One region of the Streptomyces sp. NPDC101234 genome, then DNA from elsewhere that is predicted to be linked to it. Evidence: riboswitches for the same ligand, from Rfam matches in the RefSeq annotation. Region 1 holds a riboswitch; each other region holds the start of a gene.
What was found. Region 1 has a riboswitch for S-adenosylmethionine ahead of ACIRR9_RS18320 (ABC transporter substrate-binding protein). Riboswitches for the same ligand answer to the same signal wherever they lie in the genome.
Positions count from the first base shown of each region.

Region 2: another riboswitch for S-adenosylmethionine. It lies ahead of thrC (threonine synthase); the one in region 1 lies ahead of ACIRR9_RS18320 (ABC transporter substrate-binding protein).
Region 3: another riboswitch for S-adenosylmethionine. It lies ahead of ACIRR9_RS27575 (ABC transporter substrate-binding protein); the one in region 1 lies ahead of ACIRR9_RS18320 (ABC transporter substrate-binding protein).
Region 4: another riboswitch for S-adenosylmethionine. It lies ahead of ACIRR9_RS49500 (amino acid ABC transporter permease); the one in region 1 lies ahead of ACIRR9_RS18320 (ABC transporter substrate-binding protein).

Region 1 covers NZ_JBIWOA010000009.1:102,589-106,959, reverse strand. Annotated here, with positions in the region: gene ACIRR9_RS18330 (rhomboid-like protein) at 1-369, opposite strand, end outside; gene ACIRR9_RS18325 (hypothetical protein) at 369-1,082, opposite strand; SAM riboswitch class IV at 1,503-1,616, shown strand; gene ACIRR9_RS18320 (ABC transporter substrate-binding protein) at 2,023-3,642, shown strand; gene ACIRR9_RS18315 (ABC transporter permease) at 3,646-4,371, shown strand, end outside.
Region 2 covers NZ_JBIWOA010000013.1:161,704-166,074, reverse strand. Annotated here, with positions in the region: gene groL (chaperonin GroEL) at 1-522, opposite strand, end outside; gene ACIRR9_RS24490 (cold-shock protein) at 875-1,081, opposite strand; gene ACIRR9_RS24485 (MoaD/ThiS family protein) at 1,551-1,826, opposite strand; gene thrC (threonine synthase) at 1,940-3,229, opposite strand; SAM riboswitch class I at 3,247-3,421, opposite strand; gene ACIRR9_RS24475 (glucosyl-3-phosphoglycerate synthase) at 3,579-4,371, shown strand, end outside.
Region 3 covers NZ_JBIWOA010000015.1:239,564-243,934, forward strand. Annotated here, with positions in the region: gene ACIRR9_RS27575 (ABC transporter substrate-binding protein) at 1-1,387, opposite strand, end outside; SAM riboswitch class IV at 1,647-1,758, opposite strand; gene ACIRR9_RS27580 (metallophosphoesterase family protein) at 1,922-3,424, shown strand; gene ACIRR9_RS27585 (LLM class flavin-dependent oxidoreductase) at 3,491-4,371, shown strand, end outside.
Region 4 covers NZ_JBIWOA010000049.1:34,781-39,151, forward strand. Annotated here, with positions in the region: gene ACIRR9_RS49480 (hypothetical protein) at 1-273, opposite strand, end outside; gene ACIRR9_RS49485 (hypothetical protein) at 460-717, opposite strand; gene ACIRR9_RS49490 (putative leader peptide) at 878-1,009, shown strand; gene ACIRR9_RS49495 (glutathione S-transferase C-terminal domain-containing protein) at 1,102-1,965, shown strand; SAM riboswitch class IV at 2,042-2,153, shown strand; gene ACIRR9_RS49500 (amino acid ABC transporter permease) at 2,543-3,523, shown strand; gene ACIRR9_RS49505 (amino acid ABC transporter ATP-binding protein) at 3,520-4,308, shown strand.

The DNA of each region.
Region 1 (4,371 bases):
GGCAAAGACGCCGAACGCCCGTAACGCGCCGTAGCGGCGTTCCAGGAGGGCCAGACAGACAGCTGTGCCGGCCCCCAACGTGATCAAAGTCCCCACGAAGTAAAGGGACTTCACTTGGGTCAGTGTCCCGTCGAAGAAGAGCGCGCTGCCCGCCAGGGCGAGGAACGGATGCCGGGGAAGATTGTCGACGTTGGTGCTCACCGTCTCCAGCAGGCGGCGGCGCGTGGGGGCCGAGGCCGTCACGAGCCAGGCGTGGGTGGCCAGCAGGACGGCCAGATAACCGGCCGTCACCGGGTTGCCGTGGACGTACTCCTCAAGGAAGCGGCGCACCGCGGTCGGCGTCTCGCCGAACCGCTCCCTGCCACGCATCACCCGGTCCGGCCCACGACGAGCTGATAGAAGATCGGCTCGCCGGTCGTCGTCACCCTGTGCTGGAACCGCGTTCGCTCCAGCACAGTGAGCCCTCCGCCGGCCACCAGCCGCTCGACGGCGGCTCCGAACCCGTCCGGATCCGATGCGTCCATCCACCGCTCGTCGATCGTGAAGGCCACGGGCGCGCCGGGCGACAGGACCTCGAGGGCGTTCTCGAGCTCCTGCGGTGTGGCGTGCGTACCTCCGAACGCGCCGGCCGACACCAGTCCCCCGAACGCGTAAGGGCGCAGGGACTCACCGAGTGCGTCGCCGAGCAGGAAGTCACCGACCACGTAGTCGGCGTAGACACCTGGCCGGTCGCGCAGACTCGCCCGGCGTGCCGCCGGCAGCGGGTCGACCCCGACGACCCGGCCGACGCCACCACGACGTACGAGTTCACCGACCAGGCCCGTGCCGGCGCCGATGTCGAGGACCGTCAGCGGGCCCGGCTCCAGGCCGAGGCGGGCGACCGCGCGCAGCAGGCCCTCCGCCGCGACCTGCGGTGATCTGCACTGCAGCCGTTCCTGGACGACATGTTCATAGAGGCCTGGCACGGCGTAGATCCGCGTGTACTCGTGCAGATGCACGATCTCGCGCTCGCTCAACGCGATGTACTCGCCGTCGGTCACCGGCGGGCCGAACAGCCGGACGTCCGCAAACATCTCTGCCATGGCCGCGAGACTATGCGCGCGTGTCCGTGCCCCGCCACCGGTGGCGGGGCGGCGAAGTCCGACGGTGGGATGCGGGCGGCGGACGGGTGGGCGATCGGCGTGCTGTCGCCCACATCGCCGTCAGCGGGTCACGGCCGGATGCCGGAGGGTCCCAGTACGCCGGCGTCGACGCGCAGCGACTCCAGCAGGGTGGCGGCGTTGATAAACCATCCACCGTCATATGTTTCCTTCCGAATCCCGCCGAAGGGCCGGGGCGGGCGACGGGTAGCTGCCCGCGACGAGACGGGGATCAGCGACAGGTCAGGTCGAACCGGCCGGCGTGGCGGCCCACTCGGAAGGGGTCGAGCGTCCGGTTCGTCGAACTGGGCCTGCGGGGGCTGGCATTGACGTACGACAAAACCGCTCCGTACCATCGCGACCGGCATTGAGTGTCAGCGTCAAGCCCTGGCTCGCTGACCGGCAACCCTCCCGCGCGGTGGGGTGCTCCAGGTGAAAGCCCGGCGGGATCACCGATGATCCCCGCAAGCGCGTGGCCCCGGTGGCGGGGCCGGAGACGGGGAGGGACCGGTATGCGGCACAGCGGTGACGTGGCTGCCTCCTTCGCCGGCGCCATGCCGTTCTCCCGGCTCTCCCGCCGACGCCACATCGATCTCAAGCGCTCGACGAGCTGTCTCTGTCGCGCGATCACCTGTCGCTGACGAGCCCGCCTGCCGTCGGCTGACGACGACGGACCGACCGGCCACCGTGTCGGCCGACCCGGTTCGGCCTTCCCTGCCGACCGGCCTTCGTCGACCGACCGCATAAGGCACCACCCACCCCCTCGAAGGCCCCTGGGCCCGCACGCCCATGCACGCCCATGCACGGCCGTGCACGGCCGTGCCGCGCTCCCCCGACGCCCGGCACCCGGTGCCTGGTGACACGAGTAGGAGAAAGCCCTCCCGTGACTGCACTTCCGATTCTCAGACCATCCCGTCGGGCGCCGCTGGCCGCCCTGTTGACCACCAGTGTTCTGCTGACCGCCTGCGGGTCGGGCGACGGCGGTTCCGGCAGCGGCAGCGGCCGGCCGAAGTCCGGCGGCACGCTGACCTTCGCGGTGGGCTCCGACGCCGGCTGCGTGGATCCGCAGCAGGTCGGCAGCAACGACACCATCTACTCGGTCCGCCAGATCGTGGACTCCCTCACCGACCAGGACCCCGCGACCGGCAAGATCGTGCCGTGGCTGGCCAAGAGCTGGGACATCAACTCCGACGCCACCCGGTTCACGTTCCACCTCCGCTCGGGCGTCACCTTCAGCGACGGGTCCGAGCTGACCGCGCAGGTGGTGAAGGACAACTTCGACGCGGTACCGAAGCTCGGCGCCCTCGGCACCCTTGCCGAGGGCTACCTCAGCGGCGTCCAGAGCACCACCGTGATCGACCCGCTCACCGTCAAGGTGACCTTCAAGCAGCCCAACGCCCAGTTCCTGCAAGCGACTTCGACCCACACGCTGGGCATCGAGTCGTCCGCGAGCGTGCGGAAGACCCCGCAGCAGAAGTGCAGTGACGGGATCGTCGGGTCCGGGCCGTTCGTGCTGAAGCAGTATGTGCAGAACCAGTCGATCACCCTCGCCAGGCGGACCGGGTACGCCTGGGGATCCGCGCTGTGGTCCAAGAAGGGCGAGGCCTACCTGGACAAGCTGGTGTTCAAGGTGGTGCCGGAGGCGGGCGTGCGGGCCGGCAGCCTCCAGTCCGGACAGGTCGACGCGATCAGCAGCGTCGGCAAGGCCAACGAGGCCGCACTCAAGGGTGGTCAGGTCGCTCTCCAGCGTCGGGCCAACCCCGGTGTGGTGTTCGGCCTGGGTCTCAACAACGCACGGCCCCTGCTGAAGGACGCCAGGGTGCGGCAGGCGATCCAGGTCGCCGTCGACCGCAGCCAGATCGCCGACACCGTCTTCCCGACCGGCACCCGGCCGGCCACCAGCGTGCTGGCACACACCACTCCGGACTACACCGACCTCTCCTCGGACCTGTCCACCGACACGGCCAAGGCGAAGTCCCTGCTGGAACAAGCCGGTTGGCAGACGGGCGGTGACGGCATCCGCACCAAGGACGGCAAGAGGCTGAGCCTGACCATCACCTGGTTCCCCAACTCGGCCACCAACCAGCCCGCCCTGGAACTGGTCCAGCAGCAACTGAAGGCCGTCGGGATCGACGTGGTGCTCAAGCAGCTCCAGGTGACCCAGTTCGCGACGACGCTCCAGTCCGGTGACTTCGACGTGGTGTGGGGGAACGTGACCCGCTCCGACCCGGACATCCTGCGCAGCTCGTTCTCCACCCGGCTGGGCAACTTCTACCACCTGCCGGCCAGTTCGCTGGACACGGCGCTGTCCGGGCAGGCCGCGGCCACCGACACCGCGAAGCGCGGGAAACTGGTGGCCGAGGCGCAGCGACTGCTCGTGCGGAACGCGTACTACGTGCCGGTCGTGGAGCTGCAGACCCAGCTCGGCGTATCGAAGAAGGTGCACGACCTCGCGTTCGACTCGGGCAGCCGCGTCCAGCTGCACGACACCTGGATCGGCTAGCGCATGCGCCGCTATGTGATCAAGCGCCTGGCGCAGGCGGTCGGGGTGCTGTGGGCGGCCTACACGGTGTCGTTCCTGGTGCTGGACTTCCTGCCCGGTGACCCGGTCACCGCGATGGCCGGCGCCGGAATGGACTCGGGGCAGGTCGACCCGGCCCAACTCGCCGCGCTGCGTCACGAGTACGGCTTCGACAAGCCGGTGCCGGCGCAGTACGCCGAGTATCTCGGACGGGCGGTGCGCGGGGACTTCGGCGACGCGGTCTCCAGTGGCCGCCCGGTCACCTCCGTCATCGGCGACGCGCTGCCGCAGACGCTCCAGCTGACGGGGGCCGCGCTGCTGCTCGCGGTGGTGCTCGGGGGCGGTCTCGCCATGGTGGCGACGTACACTTCACGGCGGTGGCTGCGGCAGTTGCTGCTGTCGCTGCCCCCGCTGGGGGTGTCGGTCCCCACGTTCTGGGTGGGGCTGCTGCTCGTCGAGACGTTCTCCTTCCGGCTGCGCTGGTTCCCGGCGTTCGGCAACGACGGGCTGCGGGGCCTGGTGCTGCCGGCGCTGACCCTGGCCGTCCCGACCGGCGCACTGGTGGCCCAGGTGCTGGCCAAGAGCCTGCTCACGGCACTGGACCAGGCCTATGTGGAGACCGTGCGGGCCAAGGGCGCCGGTCGCCGGCGGGTGCATCTGCGGCACGCGCTGCGCAACGCGTCGCTGCCCGCGCTGACCGTCGTCGGTCTG
Region 2 (4,371 bases), on a different contig from region 1:
GGTGATGACGCCTTCCTTGCCGACCTTGTCCATGGCCTCGGCGATGAGCTCGCCGATCTGGGTGTCGGCGGCGGAGATGGAGGCCGTGGAAGCGATCTGCTCCTTGGTCTCGACATCCTTCGCCTGCTCCAGCAGGGCACCGGAGACGGCCTCGACGGCCTTCTCGATACCGCGCTTCAGGGCCATCGGGTTGGCACCGGCGGCCACGTTGCGCAGACCCTCGCGGACCAGGGCCTGGGCGAGAACGGTCGCGGTGGTCGTACCGTCACCGGCGACGTCGTCCGTCTTCTTGGCGACTTCCTTGACCAGCTCGGCGCCGATCTTCTCGTACGGGTCCTCGAGCTCGATCTCCTTGGCGATGGACACACCATCGTTGGTGATCGTGGGGGCGCCCCACTTCTTCTCGAGGACGACGTTGCGGCCCTTGGGGCCGAGCGTCACCTTCACGGCGTCCGCGAGCTGGTTCATGCCGCGCTCGAGGCCGCGCCGCGCCTCCTCGTCGAACGCGATGATCTTGGCCATGTGAAGTGGTCCCTCCAGGACTGGGGGTGAGTCAGTCTTCGGACCGCGCCCGCGCCCGCGACGGACGGCTCACCGGCCCGTGGGTTCCTTTGCCCCACCCGGCCTGCGGGCCTCACCGACCCGGTCCTTCTTTGTCACTCTCACCTTCAGAGTGCTAACGCCAATGATTAGCACTCGCCCATGCCGAGTGCAAGCGCCTCCCGGGGATCGGGCCCCTGGAGTCAGGGCCGCCGAGGGGCCGCCGAGCGCCCGCCGGCGGGCTGCCGCCGGGCATGCCGAAGGGCTCGTGCCCCAGGAGGCACGAGCCCTTCGAAGAAATACAGAAGAACGTCGCTGTCAGTCGGCGCGTGCTTCAGCTGGTCGCCAAGCGGACCATGTCCGCCTGCGGCCCCTTCTGGCCCTGCGAGATCTCGAAATCGACTCGCTGACCCTCTTCCAGGGTGCGGTACCCGTCCATCTGGATCGCGCTGTAGTGGACGAAAACATCCGCACCACCGTCGACCGCGATGAAGCCGTACCCCTTCTCCGCGTTGAACCACTTGACGGTGCCCTGAGCCATGCCTAACTCCCCTATTACTGGCCCTTGCACAGATCCACACTTCGCGGATCCGGGTCAGACCTCACCCCCCAATGGTTGGGGGCGTGCGCCGGAACGCGTCGACCGCGGCTGAATGTATCTGTCCAACTGCCGTCTGCAACAGGTCAATCGGACGAGAATTCTGGACGGGAAGGGTCCGGAATGTAGCGAGAATTCGGCCGAATTCAGGGCAAGTCGGGCCCTATAAAAGCCGCAAAAGCCGCATATAACCCGCACACTTTGGCTACTTCTTGGCGGGCTAGCGGTATCGAATAACAGGGCCCGCGACCCGGAGATCGGGACCGTGTTCCCCAACTCTACCGCGCTCAACCACACAGAATTGCCCCCTCCGCTTCTCTCACGGAGGGGGCAATCCGATGAACAATCGGTGATGGCTGTTACCGAAGGTAATGTTCGGTCATTCGGCCATCACGTCAGGCAGGTCAGCGGCTCAGCCGCCGGCGACGGCCGGGATGATGGAGACGCCGGCACCGTCCGGGGTGGCCGTCTCCAGGCCCTGCTCGAATCGCACATCGTCGTCATTCACGTAGACGTTGACGAACCGGCGCAGCTTGCCCTGGTCGTCGAGAACACGCGCGGCGATTCCCGTGTGGTTCTGCTCCAGGTCGGCGATGACCTCACCGAGGTTCGCGCCTTCGGCGGTGACTTCGGCCTGGCCACCGGTGTAGGTGCGCAGGATGGTGGGGATGCGAACGGTGACACTCACGTTTGAACCTCCGGTAGCTGTAGCACCCCTTCAAGGGCGCGGGACTGAGTCGATGTGCGGCTACCGCCGCGCGGGCGCGACCAGCCCCGACCGGCCCGCAGAATGACGACTGCCTACTGGGCCAGCCCGGCCTCACGGAACGACTCGAGAGTGGGCCGAATAGTCGCCGTCAGCCCGGTCTCCGCGACAGCGTCCAGCGTCTTCAGTCCATCACCGGTGTTGAGTACGACAAGCGACTTCGCCGGGTCGATGAGCCCGTTCTCGATGAGCTTCTTGGTGACTCCGACCGTCACACCGCCGGCGGTCTCCGCGAAGATCCCCTCGGTCCGTGCGAGCAGCTTGATCGCGTCGACGACCTGCTCGTCGGTCACGTCCTCCACCGCACCACCCGTACGACGGGCGATGTCGAGGACATAGGGACCGTCGGCCGGATTGCCGATGGCGAGGGACTTCGCGATGGTGTTCGGCTTCTGCGGACGGACCACGTCGTGGCCCCCCTTGAAGGCCACCGACACCGGCGAGCACCCCTCCGCCTGCGCACCGAAGATCTTGTACGGCTTGTCCTCGACGAGCCCGAGCTTGATCAGCTCCTGCAGACCCTTGTCGACCTTGGTGAGCTGCGAGCCGGAGGCGATCGGGATGACCAGCTGGTCCGGGAGCTGCCAGCCGAGCTGCTCGCAGATCTCGTACGCCAGGGTCTTGGAGCCCTCCGCGTAGTACGGCCGCAGGTTGACGTTGACGAAGCCCCAGCCCTCGCCGGCCGGGTCGCCGATCAGCTCGGAGCAGAAGCGGTTCACGTCGTCGTAGTTGCCCTCGATGCCGACGAGCTCGCCGCCGTAGATCGCGGCCATGACGATCTTGCCCTGCTCCAGGTCGTGCGGGATGAACACGCAGGAGCGGAAGCCGGCCCGGGCGGCGGCGGCGCCGACCGCGCCGGCCAGGTTGCCGGTGGAGGAGCAGGAGAGCGTGGTGTAGCCGAAGGCGCGCGCGGCCTCGACGGCCTGGGCGACGACCCGGTCCTTGAAGGAGTGCGTCGGGTTGCCGGAGTCGTCCTTCACGTACAGCCCGCCGGTGACACCGAGTTCCCGCGCCAGGTTGTCGGCCTTGACGAGCTTGGTCCAGCCGGGGTTGATGTTCGGCTTGGTCGCCACGTCCGCGGGGACGGGCAGCAGCGGCGCGTAGCGCCAGATGTTCGCGGGTCCCGCCTCGATCTGCTTCCGCAGCTCCTCGGTGTCGTAGTCCGAGAAGTCGTACGCGATCTCGAGCGGGCCGAAACACTCCTCGCAGGCGAACACCGGGCCGAGGGGCACACGGTGACCGCACTCGCGGCAGCTCAGGGCCGTGGCGGGACCGAGGTCGACGGTCGTGGAGTCGGTGGTGGTGGCAACAGTCTGCGCAGCCATGGAGGCGAGGCCCTTTCTCCTCATCTTCCTCACGACGCATCTCGCCGTGAGACGGATTTGGCACCTTCCCTAGCCGGGAGCCTCGCGGACGATCGACAGTGACCGGAGCGGTCGACGACGGATCTACGAGTACCGACTGGAGGGTTGCCGGGGCTTCATCGGGCCGTATCCCTCTGCCCCTCTGGATGAGCTGTATTCGGTTGTCAACGCACGGTGACCGCACGACATGCGATGGTCATCGGCGTTGTTCAAGACTGTAACCGAAGGCCAGGACAGTTGAGAGAGTCGTCCGTACCGCGAGATGGATCACACTTGGCAGTGTGACCGTGACAGTGAGGAGCCGCTGACTGTGCTGGAAGAAGTCGAGCGCTGGCTGGCCACCCGCTCCTGGTCCGTGAGCGACCGCCCCCTGCACCGGATACTCGCCGCCAAGCAGCGCACCGGGCAGTCGGTCTCCGTCGTGCTGCCCGCGCTCAACGAGGAGGAGACGGTCGGCGACATCGTCGCGATCATCCGCCACGACCTGATGCAGCAGGCGCCGCTCGTCGACGAGATCGTGGTCGTCGACTCCGGCTCCACGGACCGCACGGCGGCCGTGGCCGCGGCGGCCGGCGCCCGGGTCGTCCACCGCGACACGATCCTCCCGCGCATCCCCGCCGTCCCCGGCAAGGGCGAGGTCCTCTGGCGCTCCCTCCTGGTCACCACCGGGGACATCGTCTGCTTCATCGACGCGGATCTGAGGGACTTCTCCTCCGACTTCGTCTCCGGGATCGTCGGCCCGCTGCTGACCGACCCCGGCGTGGACCTGGTCAAGGCGATGTACGACCGCCCGCTGGCCGGTGCGGCCGGGCAGGGCGGCCGGGTCACCGAGCTGATGGCCCGTCCGCTGCTGAACATGCACTGGCCGCAGCTGGCCGGTTTCGTGCAGCCCCTGGGCGGCGAGTACGCGGCCCGCCGCTCCCTGCTGGAACAGCTCCCCTTCCCGGTGGGGTACGGGGTCGAGCTGGGCATGCTGGTCGATGCCCTGCACCTGGTGGGGCTGGACGCGCTGGCGCAGGTGGACGTGGGTGTCCGCAAACACCGCCACCAGGACGGCCAGGCCCTCGGCCGGATGTCCGCCGCGATCTACCGCACGGCGCAGC
Region 3 (4,371 bases), on a different contig from region 1:
CGGCCGGGTCCGCATAGCCGTTGGCCACCCAGCTGTTGGCGGAGTAGAAGGGCGAGAGGTAGTTGTCGGCGTCGAGGTAGTCGGCGTACCAGCCGAGCTGGTAGAGCGGGTAGAGGTGCTTGATCCGGTCCTTGCCGTACTGGGTCCACTCGGTGGACTGGAGGTTCACCTTGAACAGACCGGTGGCTTCCAGCTGGGACTTGATCAGGGCGTACTCGTCGGCCGACGAGGAGCCGTAGTGGTCGCTGTTGTACTGGAGATTGAGGGTGACGGGGGTGCTCACCCCGGCCGCCTTCAGCCGGGCCGCCGCCGCTGCCCTGTCGGGGCCGCCCTTCTTGTCGCCGTAGCGGGACTTGTACGACGGGGTGGCGCCGGTGAGGCCGTCCGGGACGGTGCTGTAGAGCGGCTGGTAGCTGTTCTTGTAGACCTGCTGGGCGAGTTGGGCGCGGTCGACCGAGTCGGCCACCGCCTGCCGGACGGCGAGGGCCTTCTCCTTGTCGGCGTCCTTGGTCTTCGTGCCGTAGGGCTGGGTCTGGAAGTCGAAGACGAGGTAGCGGATGCCGTTGCCGGAGCCGGTGTGGACCTTGACGTTCCTCTCCTTGGCGAGGGAGTCCAGGTCGGCGGTGGTGAGGGTGCGGTAGACGGCGTCGATGGTGCCCTGCTGCACGTCCAGCTTCAGGTTGCCGGCGTCCGTGTAGTACTTGAGCTGGATGTTCCTTGTCTTCGGGGTGCCCTGCTGGCCCTGGTAGGCGGTGTTGGCGGTGAAGGAGACCAGCGAGTTCTTGTCGTAACTCGCCACTCCGTAGGGGCCGTTCCAGGGCTTGGCCGTCACGATGGCCTGGTCGGGGAGGATCTTGTCGGCGGGGAAGACCTGTTCGTCGACGACATAGCCGGCGGCCGTGGTCAGCACCTGCGGGAACAGGGTGTCGTTCGCCGACTTGAGGGTGAAGACGACGGTGGTGGGGTTCGGGGCGGCGACCGAGCCGAGGTTGTGGAGCAGCGAGGAGGGGCCGTTCTGGTCGGCGATCCTCAGGTCCCGGTCGAAACTGAACTTGACGTCGGAGGACGTCAGTTCATGACCGTTGGCGAACTTCAGGCCCTTCTTCAGGGTGACCGTGTACTGCTTGGGCCCGGTCAGTTCGATGCCCGTGGCCAGGTCTGGGGTCGGCTCCGCCGAGCCGTTCTTCACGCTGAGGAGGGTCGAGTACACCTCGCTCTCGATCGTCCCGGAGCCCGCGTCCCAGGCGCCGGCCGGGTCGAGGCTGGTGACCTGGTCGGTGGTGCCGATGGTGAGCGAGGTGCCGGAGGCCGCCGTGCTGCCGTCCTTGCTGCTGGTGCAGCCGGTGAGGGTCAACAGGGCGGCCGCGCCGAGGGATACCGCTGCCAAACCGGGGGTTCTGTCGCTGTGCCGGGCCATGAGGGATCTCTGCTTCCGCTTCGAGGGGAGCGCGAGCCGGCGGCACACCGTGCCAAGGGCTCAGGGCTCGGCGCGTGCGCGAGATCGCGGGAAGGGACTGCTGGGAGAGAGGTCAGCCGTGACAGAGACAGCTGGAGACCAGCAGCAGATCCACATGGCGCCGGGAGCACAGCACGAGGGCAGTCGCCACGCCGTCCTCCTGAGGTCCTGGCCGTCGTCGCGGCCGCTGTGAACGCACTTGCAGAAACCGAAGAGATCCGCCGAGCCGTCACCTGGGGCACCCCACTGCGTCGAGGGTTGCCGTCCGGCCAGCCAGGGCTTGATCACCGGAACTCGTGGCTCGCGCTCACCGTAGATCGACGCGTCTTACGACGTCAAGGGCGTCTCCAAGTGGCTGAACGGGCCGTACCGGTGCGGTCGTTGCGGTCGGCACGCCAAGGATCCGGCGCGCCAAGGATCCGGGGCGCCAAGTCGCCGACAGGACCTCGTTGCTACGGTGCCCCGGTGTCTGACTCCTCACGCGATACCGCAGAAGGCGCCGGCTGGGGCTCCGCCGAACGCGGCGCCTACAAGCAACTCATGCCGGAACACGTCGAAAAGATCTTCTGGTTCAACCCGAGGACCATGTGGGCCGCCCGCAACGGCGTGCTGGCGTCCTGGTTCGGCGACCCGACCGGCCGCACCCGCAGCCGATGGGTGGCGCAGCGGGCGGCCGCCGGGGCGCCTGCCGACAAGGTGATCCGGCGTCATGAGGCGGACCGGTTCTCGTTCATGGTGATCGGCGACACCGGTGAGGGCGACGACTCCCAGTACGCCGTCGTGCCGGGATTTCTGAAGGTGGGCCAGGACACCGACTTCGCGGTGATCGCGAGCGACGTGATCTACCCGGTCGGGACCACCGACGACTACGGCACCAAGTTCTTCCGTCCCTACCAGGACTATCCGGCGCCGATCTACGCGATACCCGGAAACCACGACTGGTACGAGGACCTCGGCGCCTTCATGCGCGTCTTCTGCGACGACACCCCGCAGCTCCCGCCCGAGCCGAAGCCCCGCCCGCTGACCGGTGCGTGGTGGCGCACCCTGCTCTGGCACCGGCCCCGCCCCACGGACGAGCAACTCCTGGCGGACGCACGGAAGTTGCGTCCCACGCAGGAGCAGACGGCCGTACAGCCGGGCCCCTACTGGGCGATCGACGCCGGACCGGTCCGGATCGTCGGCATCGACACCGGTCTGCTCGGCACGATCGACGCCGAACAGGGCGCCTGGCTCCGTGAGGTGTCCCAGGGATCCCGCCCGAAGATCCTGGTCACCGGCTCCCCGCTGTACGTGGACGGCGAGCACCACCCCTGCTCCATCGAGGGCGGCGGCACGGTCGACGACATCGTCCGCGACCCGGCCCACCACTACGTGGCGGCGATCGGCGGCGACATCCACAACTACCAGCGCTACCCCGTGGACGTGGACGGCCGCACCATCCAGTACGTGGTCGCCGGCGGCGGCGGTGCCTTCATGCACGCCACCCACACCATCCCCCCGGTCTCGATCGCGAACGTCACCGAGGACGACTTCCGCTGCTATCCGCTGCGCGGCGACTCCCTCGCCTTCTACAGCCGGCTGTACGGCCGCAGGCTGCGGCTGCGCCGCTTCTTCACGCTCACCGAGGCCGAGGCCACAGCCGTCATCGCCGAGCGCCTCGGCATCAGGCCCGGCCGCGCTCCCGGCCCGGACACCCGGGTCACCCGCCGGACCCGGCTGGTCGCGAGCCTGCTCGGCGCCGGCAGCCGCCCGGACAGCGCCCCGCGCTTCCGGCTGCCCGTGAAGAAGATCTACACCCAGCTGTTCTCACCGGGCTCGCCCAGCTACACCCCGCCGTTCTTCAAGTGCTTCCTGCGCCTCGACGTCACGCCGGAGGCCGTACGGCTGCGCTGCTTCGCCGCCACCGGAAACCGCCCGCAGGAGCTGGATCCGCCGGCCGAGGACGAGATCATCATCCCCCTGCTCTGATCACACTCCCGCAATGTTCGGGTGCCACAATCAGGGCAGAACTGACGTACGACCGCTGGAGGACCCGTGCCGTCCACCCCCCGCCCCCTGCGCAGACTGGGCTTCCTCACCATCGGCCTGTTCGACGGGGCGGATCCGGGCAAGGGCCACGAGTCCACGCTGGAGATCATCGAACTCGGCGAGCGCCTGGGCTTCGACAGCGCCTGGGTACGCCATCGGCACCTCCAGTACGGCATCTCGTCCCCGGTCGCCGTCCTCGCGGCGGCCTCCCAGCGCACGAGCCGTATCGAACTCGGCACCGCGGTGATCCCGCTGGGCTGGGAGAACCCGCTGCGGCTCGCGGAGGATCTGGCGACCGTCGACATCCTGTCCGGCGGCCGCCTCAACCCCGGCGTGAGCGTGGGCCCGCCCATGCACTACGAGCAGGTCAAGGAGGCCCTCTACCCGGACACGGCCGACAGCGAGGACTTCGGCTACGAGCGGGTGCGCCGGCTGCTGGACTTCGTGCGCGGCAAGCCGGCCACCGACTTCAGCGGGGTGGAGGGCATCGAGGTGTTCTCCGACAGGGTGCAGCCGCAGTCCCCCGGTCTCGGGCAGCGGCTCTGGTACGGCGGCGGCAGCCTCGGCTCGGCCCGCTGGGCGGGCGAGCACGGCATGAACTTCCTGACCAGCAGTGTCGTCAGGGCCGGGGACCCGGACGGCCCGACCGACTTCGCCGAGATCCAGCTCTCGCACATCCGCGAGTTCCGCGCCCACCACCCCGACGGCGACGCGGCCCGGGTCTCCCAGGGCCTGGTCGTCATCCCCACCGACTCCGCCACGCCCGAGCAGCGCGCCAAGTACGAGGCGTACGCGGCAGGGCGCCTGCCGCGCACCACGGCCCCGCAGGGCCCGGGCCGGCTGCTGTTCGCACCGGACCTGGTCGGCACCTCGGCCGAGCTCGCCGA
Region 4 (4,371 bases), on a different contig from region 1:
GACCTTGCCGACCAGCATCGTGTTGCGCCAGGTGGCGGCGTCGTTGGCCAGCTGCCAGTCATCCTCGATGTCGGCCGGCGTGATCAGCGCGGCCTGTGCGCCCGCCCCCGTGAGGGCGGGGGTCGCGGACGGGGCGGGGGAGCGCTCGGCGGCCGGTGAGACGGTCGAGGCTTCGGGGGTGCCGCTCCCGTCCGCACAGGCCGCCGTGGCGAGCAGGGTCCCCGCCGCCAGGGCCGAGGCGAGAACACGCGCGGGTCGGGACGGACGGGTCATCGCGACTGCCTCCTCGGGAACGCGGTACGTCACTCCGGGGAAGGCGCTGGCGCGTCCCGCCACGAGAGAACGTCGGTACGTGCCTCCACGCCACCATCCGGCACGACTGCCGACCACCCGCACGTGTCATTCGGGTGAGCGTCGTGGGCCGGTGAGGCGGTGACCGGTGATCTGGACCCGTGAGTGTCATGAACCCGGAGCCGTGATCCGTACCCTGCGGCTGCCGCAGCGCGGGCACACCGCGTCGGCGAGCGGCGACCGTACGGCCCGGCCCGCCTCGTCGACGTACTCCAGGGTGCTCTGCAGGCCCGGGTCGGCTGTCGGGTCGGTGAAGAAGACCGCCTGGAAGACGGCCTCCCAGACCTTGCCGCAGCTCCCGCAGGTGAACACGAAGGTCTCGGGCACGGCACCGGGCACCGGCCCGGGACCCGGGGGCTCGGTCATCGGATCCGGCTCCTGTCGCTCGGCCTGCTTCTCCAGCGGACAGCCCCGCCCGGCCGACGGCAAGTCGGCGCCGGGTGTCCCAGGCGTGGACGCCCTCTTGACGCCGGGCGGAGGCCGATCGACACTCCAGATGGGAATCCTAGTGAAAAGGTAGGGAAAGATGGGTCGCCTGCGGACGGTCACCGGCAGACAGCGCCGTGAGAGCCGTACGCCCTGCCCGGCCCCCCTGCTCACCTCCCGCCTGCACATCGATCTGCTCCGTGTCTGCAGCGCCATCAGCCGCAGAGGCTGAGCGCCCGCCCTCAGCCGTACGAGCCGAGCGCCCACCCATCGACGAACGCTTCCGCCGCGCGTACGTCCGCGCGCCCGCACCCGGGGAGACGCATGTCCATCACTCCGCTCGCCGCCATCCCGTCCGTCCGTACCGCCCCCGCCTTCCGGGGACGCATCGGCCAGGACGCGCGCAGCGGCCACTACGCAGTGCCGCGCCGCTACCGGCTCCACCTCGCCACCGCCTGTCCCGACGGCCTCCGTATCGCCGTCGGCCACAGCCTCCTGGCCCTGGACGACTGTTGTCCGGTCACCTTCCTGCCCGCCGTCCCCGACTGTCCCGACGGCAGTCACGCGGCCCTGCGCCCGCTGTACGAGGCGAGCGCCCACCACTACTCCGGTCCGGCCCTCGCGCCCGTGCTCAGCGACGACTGGTCCGGGCGGATCGTCAGCAACCACGGCCGCGACATCCTGCGCGACCTGGACCGTCACTTCGGCGACGGCGTCACCCGGCTCTATCCGTGCGGCGCCGAAGCGGAGATCGAGGCCGTCGAGCGGCTGTGCTCGCAGGGCATCGAGCAGGCGGCGCAGCGCGCCGGCCGCGAGGGCGGCGACCCGGCGGCGCTCGACGTCCTGCTCACCGCGCTCGGCGAACTGGAGCGCCGGCTGACCGGCGTGGAGTTCCTGGTGGGCGGTCAACTCACGGCAGCCGACGTGGAGTTGTGGGTCGCGCTGGTGCAGCTCGACACCGTGCACCGCAACCACCTGGACGCCTCCGCCGTGCACCGCATCGCCGACCATCCCGCGCTGTGGGCCTACGCCCGGCGGCTGGCCGGGCACCCCGCCTTCGGCGTCCACCTCGACCTCGACGGCATCTCCCGCCGCCACCAGGGCCGTTGCCAGGGCCTGGAAGCCGCCGGTGCGGCCGTCCAGATCCTGGACTGGACGGGGCATGCGGCGGACACTTCCCGCAGGTGAGAGCGGCCCGGACCGTTCCACCAACCGGACAGCCGTTGACATTCGTTCGGGCGGATGACTTACTTACGGCCAGAACGGTCAAGAGCGTCAGCATCAAGCCCTGGCTTGCTGACCGGCAACCCTCGCTTCGCGGTGGGGTGCCCCAGGTGACGACCCGACCGGATGACGACGTTCGGTAAGCGCGAGGCCCTTCGGGCCATCCCGACAGTGACAGGTGGCGGACATGTACGCAGCTCCCAGGACGGCCCGGCGCCGCCCCCAGGGCTGCGTACAGCCGTACCCGAACCCGCTGGTCGCCGACCGTGCCGTCGACCTGCTCCGCGTCAACAGTGCCCTGTGTAGCGCGTGTACCGCACCGGGCTGTGCCCGCTGTCGGGTCTGACCAGGCCTTTTCGCCCAGTACCCGCAGCTTCGCGTCTCAGCGTTCCTGACCCAAGCACCGGCCGTCCGGTGTGACGCCGTCCGCCCAGCCCCCGTGTCCCGCGCGCCCCCGCAGCATCGAGCCGTGCCCGAACACGGTCCTGTGCCGCGTCCCCGGCCGTGGGATCCGGGGTGTCCGACTCCGCCGGAGCCCACCATGAGTGAACCCCCAGGCGCCACCATCGCCGCCCCCGAGGCACCGCCCACTGACAAACCGTCAAAACCCCTCGCAGCGCAGCGGGTCACCCCGCTGCGCAGACCGGGACGGTGGATCGCCACCGCCGTCGTCCTGGTGCTGGCCGCCCAGTTCGTTCACGGACTGGTGACCAACCCCTTCTACCAGTGGGACCGTTGGGGCTACTGGTTCCTGCGGCCGACCATCCTCGACGGGCTGGTCATCACCCTCGAAGTCACCGCCTACAGCGCGGTGCTGGGCCTTCTCGGCGGCGTCCTGCTGGCCCTGGCCAGGCTCTCGAAGAGCCCGGTGCTGCGCGCGGTCAGCTGGACGTACGTCTGGGCGCTGCGCTCCATCCCGCTCATCGTGGTGCTGCTCTTCCTCTACAACTTCAGCGCCCTGTACAGGACGTTGAGCGTCGGTGTCCCGTTCGGTCCGGCCTTCTTCTCCTTCGACGAGTCGAAGCTCGCCACCGACATGGTCATCGCCGTCATCGGCCTCAGCCTCAACGAGGCGGCCTACGCGGCCGAGGTGGTCCGCGGCGGTATCCTCTCCGTGGACCAGGGCCAGCACGAGGCGGCCGCCGCGCTCGGTCTGCCCAAGGGCTACCAGTTCCGGAAGATAGTCTTCCCGCAGGCGCTCAGGTCGATCATCCCGAACTACGTCAACCAGCTCATCGGCCTGATCAAGAGCACCTCGCTGGTCTTCTACGTCTCGCTGCTCGACCTCTTCGGCACCGCGCAGAGCATGGGCTCCACCTACCCCGGCGACATCGTGCCGCTGCTGCTGGTGGTCACCGCCTGGTACCTGATCCTCACCAGCGTCGTCTCGGTGATCCAGTTCTACGTCGAGCGGTACTACGCCCGGGGCGCCACCCGCTCCCTGCCGCCGACGCCCCTGCAGAAACTGCGGGCCGGCCTCACCGACCTGCGCGCCCGCATCCGCCGGGAGGCCGCCGTATGAGCACCGTCGACACCCTGGGGACGGCCCCCGCCGCCCTGGAGATCCACGACGTCCACAAGTGGTACGGCGCCCACCGCGTCCTCGACGGCGTCGACCTGACCATCCGCCCCGGCGAGGTCACCGTCGTCATCGGCCCGTCCGGTTCCGGCAAGTCCACTCTCCTCAGGGTGGTCAACCACCTGGAGAAGCCCGAGATCGGCTACGTCAGCATCAACGACGAGCTGATCGGGGTGAAGCGGCAGGGCGAGAGGCTCAAGGAGCTGAGCGAGCGCGCCATCCTGGCCCAGCGCGGCCGGATCGGCTTCGTCTTCCAGAACTTCAACCTCTTCCCGCACCTGACCGCGCTGGACAACGTGGCCGCCGCCCCCGTCGCCACCGGAAAGCTGACCAAGCCCGAAGCCCAGGCGCTGGCCAAGGAACTCCTCGAACGCGTCGGCCTCGGCGAACGCGTGGGCGCCTACCCCCGGCAGCTGTCCGGCGGCCAGCAGCAGCGTGTCGCCATCGCCCGCGCCCTCGCCCTGCGCCCCGGCGTCATCCTCTTCGACGAGCCCACCTCCGCCCTGGACCCCGAGCTCGTCGGCGAGGTCCTCTACGTCATCAAGGACCTGGCCACCAGCGGCACCACGCTCGTCATCGTCACCCACGAGATCGGCTTCGCCCGCGAGATCGCCGACCGGGTCGTCTTCATCGACGGCGGCAGGATCGTCGAACAGGGCCCGCCCTCCGAGGTCCTCGACAAGCCACAGCACGAGCGGACCAGGGACTTCCTCAGCAAGGTCCTCTGAATCAAGGTCCTCCGCCGCAAGGCGCTCTGACGCAAGGCGCTCCGGCCTCCGGCCGCACCCCTC